DNA from 2 places in the Hyphomonas sediminis genome. Region 2 is predicted to be linked to the other one. Evidence: predicted binding sites of a transcription regulator. Region 2 holds the regulator's gene; the other holds the start of a gene.

Region 1 (5,579 bases), 1.6 Mb from region 2:
AAGCAGGATGTAACTGATGAGGCCCTGTGGGACAGCGTCTTTGCCGATACCAGCGCCCTGCTCGGTGCCCCCTCTATCCTGATCAATAATGCCGGCATCGCGATCGGCGGCGCAATCATGGACTTCACGCTGGCCGACTGGCGCAAGCAGATGGAAGTGAACACTGACAGCGTGTTCCTGGGCACCCGCGCAGCCATGCGCACAATGAAGGGCACCGGCGGAGGCTCCATCGTAAACCTCTCCTCCGTCGCGGGCCTGCGCGGCGCACCCGGCGCCAGCGCATATTGCGCATCGAAAGGCGCGGTTCGGTTGTTCACCAAGGCCGCTGCGATGGAATGCGCACAGCTCGGGCTGAATATCCGAGTGAATTCGGTGCATCCCGGCATCATCGACACCCCGATCTGGCAGAAATCGCTGACCCGGATGACCGAAACGATGCAGAAAGAACAATCCGCCATGCTGACAGCGGCGCATGGTGGCAACGGGCTAGATCCCAACCTCATCGCGGCAGGAAGCGCGCCCCTTGGACGCCCAGGCACACCAGAAGAAGTGGCCGAACTTATCACGTTCCTGGCCTCAGACGCCGCGAGCTACATCACCGGCCACGAGTACGTCGTCGATGGGGGAATGACGGCGCGCTAGAACGGCGTGCCATCCTTACGCGTGTAATTCGGAGAAGCGTCGGAGTATCGGCTCGGGTGCAGATGCATGTCGATGTCGGAGTATCCGCACGCGTCCTTGTCATCCCGCGATCCGGCGATGAGCAGCTTTGCCGGGGCATCACTTTCATTGATGAAGTGGTGCCCGTTCCGGCTGCCCGCAGGAAATCCCGCACAATCGCCCGCCCGCATAAGCTCGCGCCCTTCATCGGTGACCATAACGACCTCACCTTCGAGCACCCAGACGAACTCGTCCTCATGCGTGTGCCAATGGCGCTGTGAAGACCATACGCCAGGGTCCAGCGTGAGTAGATTTACACCAAATTGAGTAAGCCCTGCGGCATTACCCAAGGCGCGCCAATGGCGGTCCCTGCAAGGTTCTCCATAGGGGGCAGGATAACGCGTGCCTTTGCCTTCGGGGACCGTCGAGATGTCGATTTTCGGCATGGCTTGCCCTCCTAAACGATGCCACTCGCGCGAAGCTTGGCAATTTGGTCCGGCGTCAAATCCAGCAGCTCCGTGAGCACCTCTTCAGTGTGCTGACCGATCTCCTCCGGCCCCGCCCAGCGAACACGCCCCGGCGTCGCGGAAAGCTTCGGAAACACATTCTGTTGGCGAATGCCAGGCCACTTCTCGCTCGGCACTTCAGTAAGCGAATCCCTCGCCGCATAGTGTGGATCAGACAGCATATCGGCTGCGCGATAGACCTTCCCGACCGGCACACCGTTTTCGATCATGATGCGCTCGATTTCGTCGATCGTGTAGGCGCTCGCCCATTTCTGGATCAGATCGTCAAGCTGCGCCTGATTTTTCCCGCGCGCGACATGTGTCTTGTAATCGGGATGATCCTTCAGGTCTGGCTGGCCAATCGCAGCACAGAGCCGGGCAAACACCGTATCCTGATTGGCGGCAATGATGACCATGCCGTCGCTGCCTTCATAGATGTTCGACGGCGCGATATTTGGAAGGATCGAGCCGGAGCGCTCTCTTGTGTAGCCTTCAAACTGATACTCGGGGACGAGCGCCTCCATTACCCCGAGTACGGACTCATAGATGGTCGCATCAATCATCTGGCCTTCACCCGTTTTCTCGCGGTGATGCAACGCCGCCAGCGCGCCAACGGCCGCGAAGATGCCCGCCAGGCTGTCACCCAGTGAGATGCCCGCGCGTGAGGGGCGCCGGTCCGCCTCGCCCATGACATACCGCAGGCCGCCCAATGCTTCACCTACAGAAGCGTATCCAGCGCGCGATGCGTAAGGCCCGGTCTGGCCATAGCCCGACACTCGGATCATGATCAGCCGCGGATTGATCTTGCGCAGCTCGTCATATCCGAGGCCCCATTTTTCGAGCGTTCCCGGCCTGAAATTCTCAAGCAGGAAATCGGCCTGCGCGACGAGTTGTTTCAGAATTTCCTGACCTTGTTTCTCGCGCAGATTTGCGGTCACACAGCGCTTGCCGCGCGCGACGACGGACCACCACAAGGGAAAGCCCTCCCGCCCCCAATCGCGGAGTGGATCGCCCTGGCCGGGCGGCTCGACCTTGATTACGTCGGCGCCCATATCGGCAAAGATCTGACCACAGAACGGGCCGGCAATCAGCTGCCCAAGTTCAATGACGCGTAGATCGGTCAGCGGACCGGTGCGCGGAAGCGGCGATGACATGGATTTCCTCCGGAATGCGCCTCTGTTCCCAATCAGGAAAACAGCCTGGCAGCAAGCCGGAGATCAGGTAGACCTTGCGTCAGCGAACCCCGATGCGGCGGCGGGCGGGCTCACCGGACCCATCATTTGCGGGAGGCGGCGGAACCGGCTTCTCATTCAGCACCTTCCCGCGGCTGCCAATCCGGCGACGGATTGGAAGTGTCGTCACGACGGGCGGAACCACGCCTTCAGGCACTTCTCGGCAGATGACCTGATTGCGGCCTGATCGCTTCACTTCATACAGCGCGCCATCCGCACATTCGATGGCGGCGTCCAGCGACGTTTCCGGGCTCATCATGCAGAAGCCGAAGCTTGCAGTTACGGAAACATCCTTGTCATTGACGTCAATGGCGGTGTCTTCAATCCGCCGGCGTAACCGCTCGCAAACCGAAGCCGCCTGCTCCTCGGAAACGCCACTCAGCAGCACCACGAATTCTTCGCCACCCCAGCGGCCAAGGCGATCAAACGGGCCGCGCAGCTCCGAATGGGCGATTGCTGCGATTTCACGAAGCACAAGATCTCCACCGGCGTGCCCATAGAGATCATTCACTTCCTTGAAGTGATCGAGGTCTATCAACACGACAGCGGCGCTCTGCTTTGTGCGGCGCATACGGGCGCGCTCTTCCTCGGCGGCGTGAATGAAAAAGCGCCGATTCAGCAAGCCCGTCAGCGCATCCGTCCAAGCCATCTCTTCGAGCCGGCGCTGATAGGAGCGCATGTGAAAGTCATGCAGCGACGCAATGATAGCCGTTGGCACCGCCACGCAGCCCGACACAAACAGGTTTAACCGGACATAGGACCCGATATCTGTCGGCAGGCCGAGCTTGAAGAAAAACAGCGAGACCGTAAACGACAGCGAAAGCGCCGTGCACGCGACAAGCATGAAAAAGTTCAGCGCGCTCCAGATCTCACTGCGTGCAGTCGTCATTTGCCCGGCTCCTCCTGGCGGCTGATCGCATGTGTTTAACTCAGGAGTTTTGATTTCCGCCTTGCGCGTGCGTTTCAGTTATCGATTGCAATGCAAGGCTGCGTTTACCAAAACCGCCTCAATGCGGTTCTGTCCTGCCACCTGAAGATCGCCTTCCGCCAAGCCTCGGCCGTCAAAAGAAAGATAGAATCCGAACGATCGCCCGCCACGCTCAACCTAACGGTGCTGGCAGCATCACACCTCCCTCACCTCCCGCAACCCCGCCGCCGAGCGTTCAGGCAAACGCCAAATATGGCGGCAGCAACAGTCAAAAAATTCCAAGCCCGGATATTTCTTTCCCAAGGGAATTCAATGTACTGCGGTCGAATTTGACAGTCTTACGCTCTCCATGACGCCACTTCAAAAAACGTTCACCGTGTCCCCGTTGACGCCGCAGGGACTATTCCCTATCTCCGGCACGTCGTTAGCAGTCGGCTCGGGTGAGTGCTAACTGATGCGCGCTTCATGCGGCGCGACGGCCCGTCCGTCACTTTATCCAGTCCCGAGGAAGCTTTTGATCCAAGAGGCAGTGAACATGAAACTTCGTCCCCTGCATGACCGCGTTGTCGTGCGCCGCATCAAGGAAGAAGAGAAAACCAAGGGCGGGATCATCATCCCCGACAACGCCAAGGAAAAGCCGCAGGAAGGCATCGTTGTCGCTGTTGGCAACGGCGCTATCGGCGATGATAACGAGCGCGTTCCGCTCGACGTCAAAAAAGGCGACCGCGTTCTGTTCGGCAAATGGTCCGGCACCGAAGTGAAGATCGACGGTGAAGACCTGCTGATCATGAAAGAAAGCGACATCATGGGCGTTCTGGACAAGTAAGTCCGCCGCTCTCGCTCTCTGACCCCAAGACACATACCAAGAGGTAACTCCTATGGCTGCTAAACACGTCGTATTCGGCGCTGATGCCCGCGAGAAAATGCTCCGCGGCGTCGACATTCTCGCCAACGCTGTGAAAGTGACGCTCGGCCCGAAAGGCCGTAACGTTGTCATCGAAAAATCCTTCGGCGCTCCGCGCACCACCAAAGACGGCGTGACCGTCGCGAAGGAAATCGAGCTGGAAGACAAGCTCGAGAACATGGGCGCCCAGATGCTGCGCGAAGTGGCATCGAAAGCCAACGACACCGCTGGCGACGGCACCACCACTGCTACGGTTCTCGCTCAGGCCATCGTGCGCGAAGGCATGAAGCGCGTTGCCGCTGGCATGAACCCGATGGACCTGAAGCGCGGCATCGACAAAGCCGTTGCAGAAGTCATCAGCGACCTGAAGCATCACTCCAAGAAGGTGAAAACCAACGAAGAGATCGCTCAGGTCGGCACCATCTCCGCCAACGGCGAGACCGAAATCGGCGCGATGATCGCTGAAGCTATGGCGAAAGTCGGCAACGAAGGCGTGATCACGGTTGAGGAAGCAAAAGCCCTCGAAACCGAACTCGACGTCGTTGAAGGCATGCAGTTCGATCGCGGCTACCTGTCGCCCTACTTCATCACCAACGCTGACAAGATGACCGTTGAGCTCGAAGATGCAGTGATCCTGCTTCACGAGTCGAAACTGTCGAGCCTGCAGCCGCTCCTCCCGATCCTCGAAGCTGTTGTTCAGTCGCAAAAGCCGCTGCTCATCATCGCTGAAGACGTGGACGGCGAAGCACTCGCAACCCTCGTGGTCAACAAGCTGCGTGGCGGCCTGAAAATCGCTGCTGTCAAAGCTCCGGGCTTCGGCGACCGCCGCAAAGCCATGCTGCAGGACATCGCAGTTCTCACCGGCGGCCAGGTGATCTCCGAAGACCTCGGCATCAAGCTCGAGAACGTCGGCATGGAAATGCTCGGCCGCTCGAAGCGCGTCTCCATCGACAAGGACAACACAACCATCGTCGACGGCGCCGGCAAGAAGAAAGACATCGAAGCTCGCGTTTCCCAGATCCGCAAGCAGATCGAAGACACCTCTTCCGACTATGACCGTGAGAAGCTCCAAGAGCGTCTCGCAAAGCTGGCTGGCGGCGTTGCCGTGATCAAAGTCGGCGGCGCAACCGAAGTCGAAGTGAAAGAGCGTAAAGACCGCGTCGACGACGCCCTGAACGCAACCCGCGCTGCTGTCGAAGAAGGCATCGTCCCCGGTGGCGGCACGGCCCTGCTCCGCGCTTCGCGCCACATCGACGTTGTCGGCGCTAACGACGACGAAAAAGCCGGCATCGACATCGTTCGCAAGGCTCTGGAAGCACCGCTCCGCCAGATCTCCGAGAACGCAGGCG
Region 2 (5,579 bases):
TTGGGCAGAGGGCGGCGAGGGCACTGAGGATCTCGCCCGCGGCGTTGTCCAGCTGATCGAACAGGGCACGGCCGCCTTCAAACCTCTCTACCCGGACAATCTCTCTCTGCTGGAAAAGATCGAGACAGTGGCAAAGTCCATCTACCGGGCAGACCGTGTAGAGGCCACGCGCGCCGTAAAGAACCAGCTCGCCGCCTGGGAAAAGGCCGGCTTTGGCCATCTGCCCGTCTGCATGGCCAAGACGCAGTATAGCTTCTCGACAGACCCTGCCCTGCTTGGCGCGCCGGAGGGCCATGTCGTGCGCCTGCGCGAAGTGCGCCTGGCGGCGGGGGCCGGCTTCGTTGTCGCCATCTGCGGCGACATCATGACCATGCCCGGCCTGCCCCGCCACCCAGCCGCCGAACACATCCACCTCAACGCTGAAGGCCAGATTGAAGGGCTGAACTAGCCCTTCAAAATAGCCATTTAGCAAAAACCGAAAATAGATATTGCCGCTAATTAGCAATTTTGCTAATTAGCGGCTGTGGAAAACAACGTCTTCAAAGCTCTTGCGCACCCGGCGCGGCGGCAGATCCTTGCGATGCTCCGCAAAGGCCCGCGCCTTGCCGGGGATCTCGCCGCCGAGTTTGAGGCAAGCTGGCCCACCATGAGCCGGCATCTCGCGGTCCTTAAAGAGGCAGACCTCATCACAGCAGAGCGTCAGGGCAACCAGATCCTCTACCGGGTGAACACCAGCGTTCTGGAAGATGCAGCATCCGCCCTGCTCGGCCTTCTCGGCCGGGACAATGGCGACGACGACATCAAGGAGGCAGCCGAATGAAACCCTTTATCCGCACAGGCCTGATCGCATCGGCCATCGCCTTCCTGCTGACAGCAGGGGCCGCGCTCTACACATGGAACGCCCTGCCCGCAGTCGGCGAAGTTCCCGTCCATTGGGGCCCGGATGGGCGCGCAGATCAGTTCGCTGCCAAATCGGAAGCGTGGATCTATCTCGCCATCTTGCCCGGCTCGATCCTGTTCATCAGCCTGATCCTGGCGCTGGTACCATTGATTGACCCGCGCAAGCAGAACATCGAAACCGGCCGCCGCGCCTACCTGGCCACCTGGATCGCCACCCTTTTCGTGCTCGTTTTGGTGCAGGGCGGCATCTCGGTCAGCATGCTGAAATCCGGCGCGGACGCCGAACCGTCCAGCATGGCCGTCCGCCTGATCATTGCCGCCTGCGCCGCGCTGTTCATTGTGATCGGGAATTACCTACCCAAGACACGGCCCAGCTTCATGTTCGGCATCCGCACGCCCTGGACGCTGTCGTCCGACACCGCCTGGGAGAAGACCCACCGGTTTGCGGGCCCCCTCTTCATGCTGGCAGGCGGTTTGGGCCTCCTCGGCGCTTTTGTCTTCAGCGGCATCTGGCTGGCCCTGCAGCTCAGCGTCCTGGTGATCAGCGTCGCCCTTGCATCGGTGGTCTACTCCTACTTCGCCTGGCGCGGCGCCAGCGACCGGGACGCCGGCACAGGGCTCACGATCTGACGCGGCCCACCCCCAAAATCTCCAAGGGCGGGGCCGAAAGGTCTCGCCCTATTGAACGGCGCAAATTCCGCCCTTAATCCAGAGACATGGCGGAGAAGTCGGACATTCAGAGCTTGATGCAGCGCCTCGACCAGCGCTCGCGGGACATATTCCGGGAGATCGTCGAGGGCTATCTGGCGACAGGCGAGCCTGTCGGCTCGCGCACGTTGTCGAAAAGCGGCATTTCCCTCTCCCCGGCCTCCATTCGCAATGTCATGGCCGACCTGACAGAACTGGGCCTTCTGGACGCCCCGCACATCTCAGCGGGCCGCGCCCCCACCCACCGGGGCCTGCGTCTCTTCGTCGATGGCTTCCTTGAGTATGGCGACCCCTCACGCGACGACAAGAAACTGATCGATGATCGGCTCAGCTCGGCTGGAACCGATCTCGAAGCAGTTCTGGGCGAAGCCTCCGACATTCTCTCCGGCCTCGCCGGCGGCGCAGGCCTTGTTGCCTCGCCCACCCGCGACGCGGCCGTGCGCCATGTCGAATTCGTGCCTCTGGCCGGAGGCGACGCGCTCTGCATCCTGGTGACCGATGACGGCGACGTGGAAAACCGCGTCATCCGAGTGCCCGAAGGCCTGCCCGCCACCTCGCTGATCGAAGCGGGCAACTATCTCTCCACGCGGCTCAAGGGCCGCACGCTGGCCGAAGCGTCCAGCGAAGTGCGCGCCGAATTGCAGGAACGCCGCGCCCAGCTGGATGCGGCCACCGCCTCGCTGGTCGAGGCCGGCCTTGCCGAATGGGGTGGCGAAGCCCCCGGCCGGGGCCGCAGCCTGATCGTGCGCGGACGCGCCAACCTGCTGGAAGACGCCAAGGCCGCCAACGACCTCGACCGGGTGCGGCAATTGTTCAACGAGCTGGAACGCCAGCAAAGCCTGCTTGATATTCTCGATACAACGCGCGAAGCGGGCGGCATTCGCCTGTTCATCGGGTCGGAGAACAGGCTTTTCCCGCTCTCTGGTTCAAGTGTCATTGTGGCACCCTATATGGGCGGCACGAAACAGGTGATCGGCGCCCTCGGCGTGATTGGCCCAACGCGGCTGAACTACGCCCGGGTGATCCCGATGGTTGATTATACCGCCAAGGTGGTGGGGGAAATCCTCTCCTCCCGGCGCGGAAAGGATGGGAAATGATGAGCGACGAAAACAAACCGGGCGAAACCGCTGAAATCGACGCCGCCCAGACGCCGGAAACAGACGCGTCTGTAGCGCCGGAAGAAACGATCCTGAAGCTGGAAGCGGAAAAGGCGGAAATGAATGGCCAGATCCTCCGCCTGCTGGCCGATCTGGACAACACCCGCAAGCGCGCCGACCGGCAGGTCAGCGAAGCGCGCGTCTACGCGATCGAGAAGTTTGCAGGTGACCTGCTCAGCGTGGCCGACAACCTCGCCCGCGCCCTCGAAGCCCTGCCCGAAAGCGAACGCGAAAGCCTCACAGACGCTGGCAAGAACCTGCTCGGGGGTATCGAAATGACGGCGAAGGAACTGCACACCGTGCTTGGCCGTCACGGCGTTGCGCCGATTGCCGCTGATCCCGGCGCCGCCTTCGATCCGAACGTGCATCAGGCCGTGGCGCAGATCCCCTCGCCCCAACCCTCCGGCACCATCGCCCAGCTATTCCAGCCCGGCTGGCGCATTGGCGAACGCACCCTGCGCGCCGCCATGGTCGCCGTCAGCACCGGCCCGGCGAACTGATGCGATGACAGTGCGGGCTTAGTCCCGCGCCACCCGCCACGCCGTAACTGTTCCCGGCAGCATGTTCGGCACGATCACCACATCGCCGAACACGGAGAGGTCGTTCTGCAGAACGCCTTCCGCCTCGGTGTCGAGCAGCGTCGTTACCTGCCCCTCTTCGCTGACATAATGGATCTGCCCCGGCCAGCTGGAGACCAGATACCCGCCGCCAGGCACCAGGCCGATGCCATCGGCATTGATCATGCCACTCGCGATAATGTCTTCGGAATCGGCGCTGCGCAGGTCGATCAGGTTTCCTGCGGTCATCGTTGCGATCAGCAGCCGGTCCCCATCCCCCAGCAGGCCGTTGATGCGGTCCCAATCGGCAGAAGCACCCAGCAGCTCAGCGCCATCCGGAGTAATCTCGTGGATCGAGGCCGTGCCGGAATCGGAAACCAGCACATCGCCGTTCCAGACCGTCATGTCGTTGAGAAATTTGGCACCCTCGACGCTGACAGCGCCGCGCTCCGTCCCGTCATGCACGTCGAACATCACCACGCGGTCGAGGTCAGCGACGTAAAGCGTATCGCCCAGCACGGTCATGCCCTTGGGCGCGTCCAGCCCTTCGGCCCAGCGCAGCATCAGCACCGCGCCATCGGGCGCGAGTTTTGAGATGTACCCGTTGCCATCCCTGGCAGAGCTTTCGCCCGCCACATTGGAAATGAAATAGTTTCCTTCCGGACCAATCGCGGCGCCTTCGGGCTGCTCGAAGCCTTCCTGCACCCAGAGCTGTTCCAGCCGCGGCGCCGTTGCTGCCGCCGTCATGCCTTCACCTGCAGCGTTCGCCGCGGCGGCCACCTCAACTGCACCGGCCTCCTCTGTCGGCGGCGCGCCGGCAGAACACCCCGCCAGAATGAGCACTGAGGCTGCAGCAAAAGCCTGGAAACGCATGAAATCCTCCCCGATTATCTGGGCCGGACCATGCCCCAGCGTTCCAGGGCTGACCAGATAAAATCCGGGCTTTTCTCATGCGTTTGCGACAGGTCAGGCGGTCTGCGCAGGCTCCGCCGCTGCAGGCGCCCGCGCCATTCCCAGCCGTTCCCACACCCGCTCATGCAGCGCATAGGCCACCGTCTGGATCAGCGGCTCGATCATGCCGATCGCCAGCGCGGCCTTCCAGCTGCCGGTCAGCACAAAGGCGACACTTATGGCGACGCAGAAGTGCATCGCGCTGTAAGTCAGTGTCTTGAGGGCGGGCCGGGGCATGAGCGCAAACCTTGTTGTCAGGCCCTCTATATGGCCATTTTGAGAACCATTTTCAAATTGATACGGGTTGTGCGCGTCATAGAGCCCGCCTATGGCCATTTCTGTCACGCCCTCTTGAGCCTGACCTACAGTTCCCCATATCGAGGCGAAAGAAGCGAGCGGATTTAAACGCCCAACTCGCTGCTCGAAAATCAAACCTTGAAGAGCCATTGGCGGCACGGGGCTGCTGAGCAGACCGAACCCAAATGAAGCCAGTGGCGGCTGACGAAAGAGAGAGTAACACATGAGCAAAATCATCGGCATCGACCTTGGCACCACCAACTCGTGCGTCGCCGTCATGGAAGGCGGCCAGGCAAAGGTCATCGAAAACGCAGAAGGCGCCCGCACCACCCCCTCCGTGGTCGCCTTCACCGATGGCGGCGAACGCCTCATCGGCCAGCCCGCACGCCGTCAGGCCGTGACCAACCCGGACTTCACCTTCTACGCCATCAAGCGCCTGATTGGCCGCACCTTTGACGATCCGACCGCACAGAAGGACAAGGAACTGTCCCCCTTCGCCATCGTGAAGGGCCCCACGGGCGACGCCTGGGTCAAAGGCCGCGACAAGGATTACGCGCCCCAGGAAATCTCGGCCTTCATCCTGACGAAGATGAAAGAGACCGCTGAAGCCTATCTCGGCTCCAAGGTCACCCAGGCCGTCATCACCGTTCCGGCCTACTTCAACGACGCCCAGCGCCAGGCTACCAAAGACGCTGGCCGCATCGCCGGCCTCGAAGTGCTGCGCATCATCAACGAGCCGACCGCAGCAGCCCTCGCCTACGGTCTCGACAAAGGCGGCAACAAGACGATCGCCGTCTACGACCTTGGCGGCGGCACGTTCGACGTCTCGCTCCTCGAAATCGGCGACGGTGTGTTCGAAGTGCTCTCCACCAATGGCGACACCTTCCTCGGCGGTGAAGACTTCGACCTGCGCGTCGTCGACTTCCTCGCAGCCGAATTCAAGAAAGAGCAGGGCATTGACCTGAAAACGGACAAGCTCGCCCTGCAGCGTCTGAAGGAAGAAGCCGAG

What was found. Region 2 encodes HrcA, which represses chaperone genes, less so after heat shock. Its sites were predicted from a motif close to GTTAGCANTCNNCNNNGNNGANTGCTAAC; they were not measured.
Region 1: the regulator HrcA is predicted to act here: its motif matches at 3,750-3,778, upstream of groES (co-chaperone GroES).

Annotation. Positions count from the first base shown of each region.
Region 1 is NZ_JAIEZP010000001.1:2,598,702-2,604,280, forward strand. Features, by position in the region: gene K1X12_RS12795 (SDR family NAD(P)-dependent oxidoreductase) at 1-642, shown strand, start outside; gene K1X12_RS12800 (cupin domain-containing protein) at 639-1,106, opposite strand; gene K1X12_RS12805 (CaiB/BaiF CoA transferase family protein) at 1,118-2,320, opposite strand; gene K1X12_RS12810 (GGDEF domain-containing protein) at 2,400-3,287, opposite strand; gene groES (co-chaperone GroES) at 3,862-4,152, shown strand; gene groL (chaperonin GroEL) at 4,205-5,579, shown strand, end outside.
Region 2 is NZ_JAIEZP010000001.1:995,053-1,000,631, reverse strand. Features, by position in the region: gene K1X12_RS05075 (formate--tetrahydrofolate ligase) at 1-448, shown strand, start outside; gene K1X12_RS05070 (autorepressor SdpR family transcription factor) at 524-820, shown strand; gene K1X12_RS05065 (SdpI family protein) at 817-1,530, shown strand; gene hrcA (heat-inducible transcriptional repressor HrcA) at 1,617-2,705, shown strand; gene K1X12_RS05055 (nucleotide exchange factor GrpE) at 2,705-3,265, shown strand; gene K1X12_RS05050 (NHL repeat-containing protein) at 3,284-4,195, opposite strand; gene K1X12_RS05045 (DUF2061 domain-containing protein) at 4,289-4,510, opposite strand; gene dnaK (molecular chaperone DnaK) at 4,794-5,579, shown strand, end outside.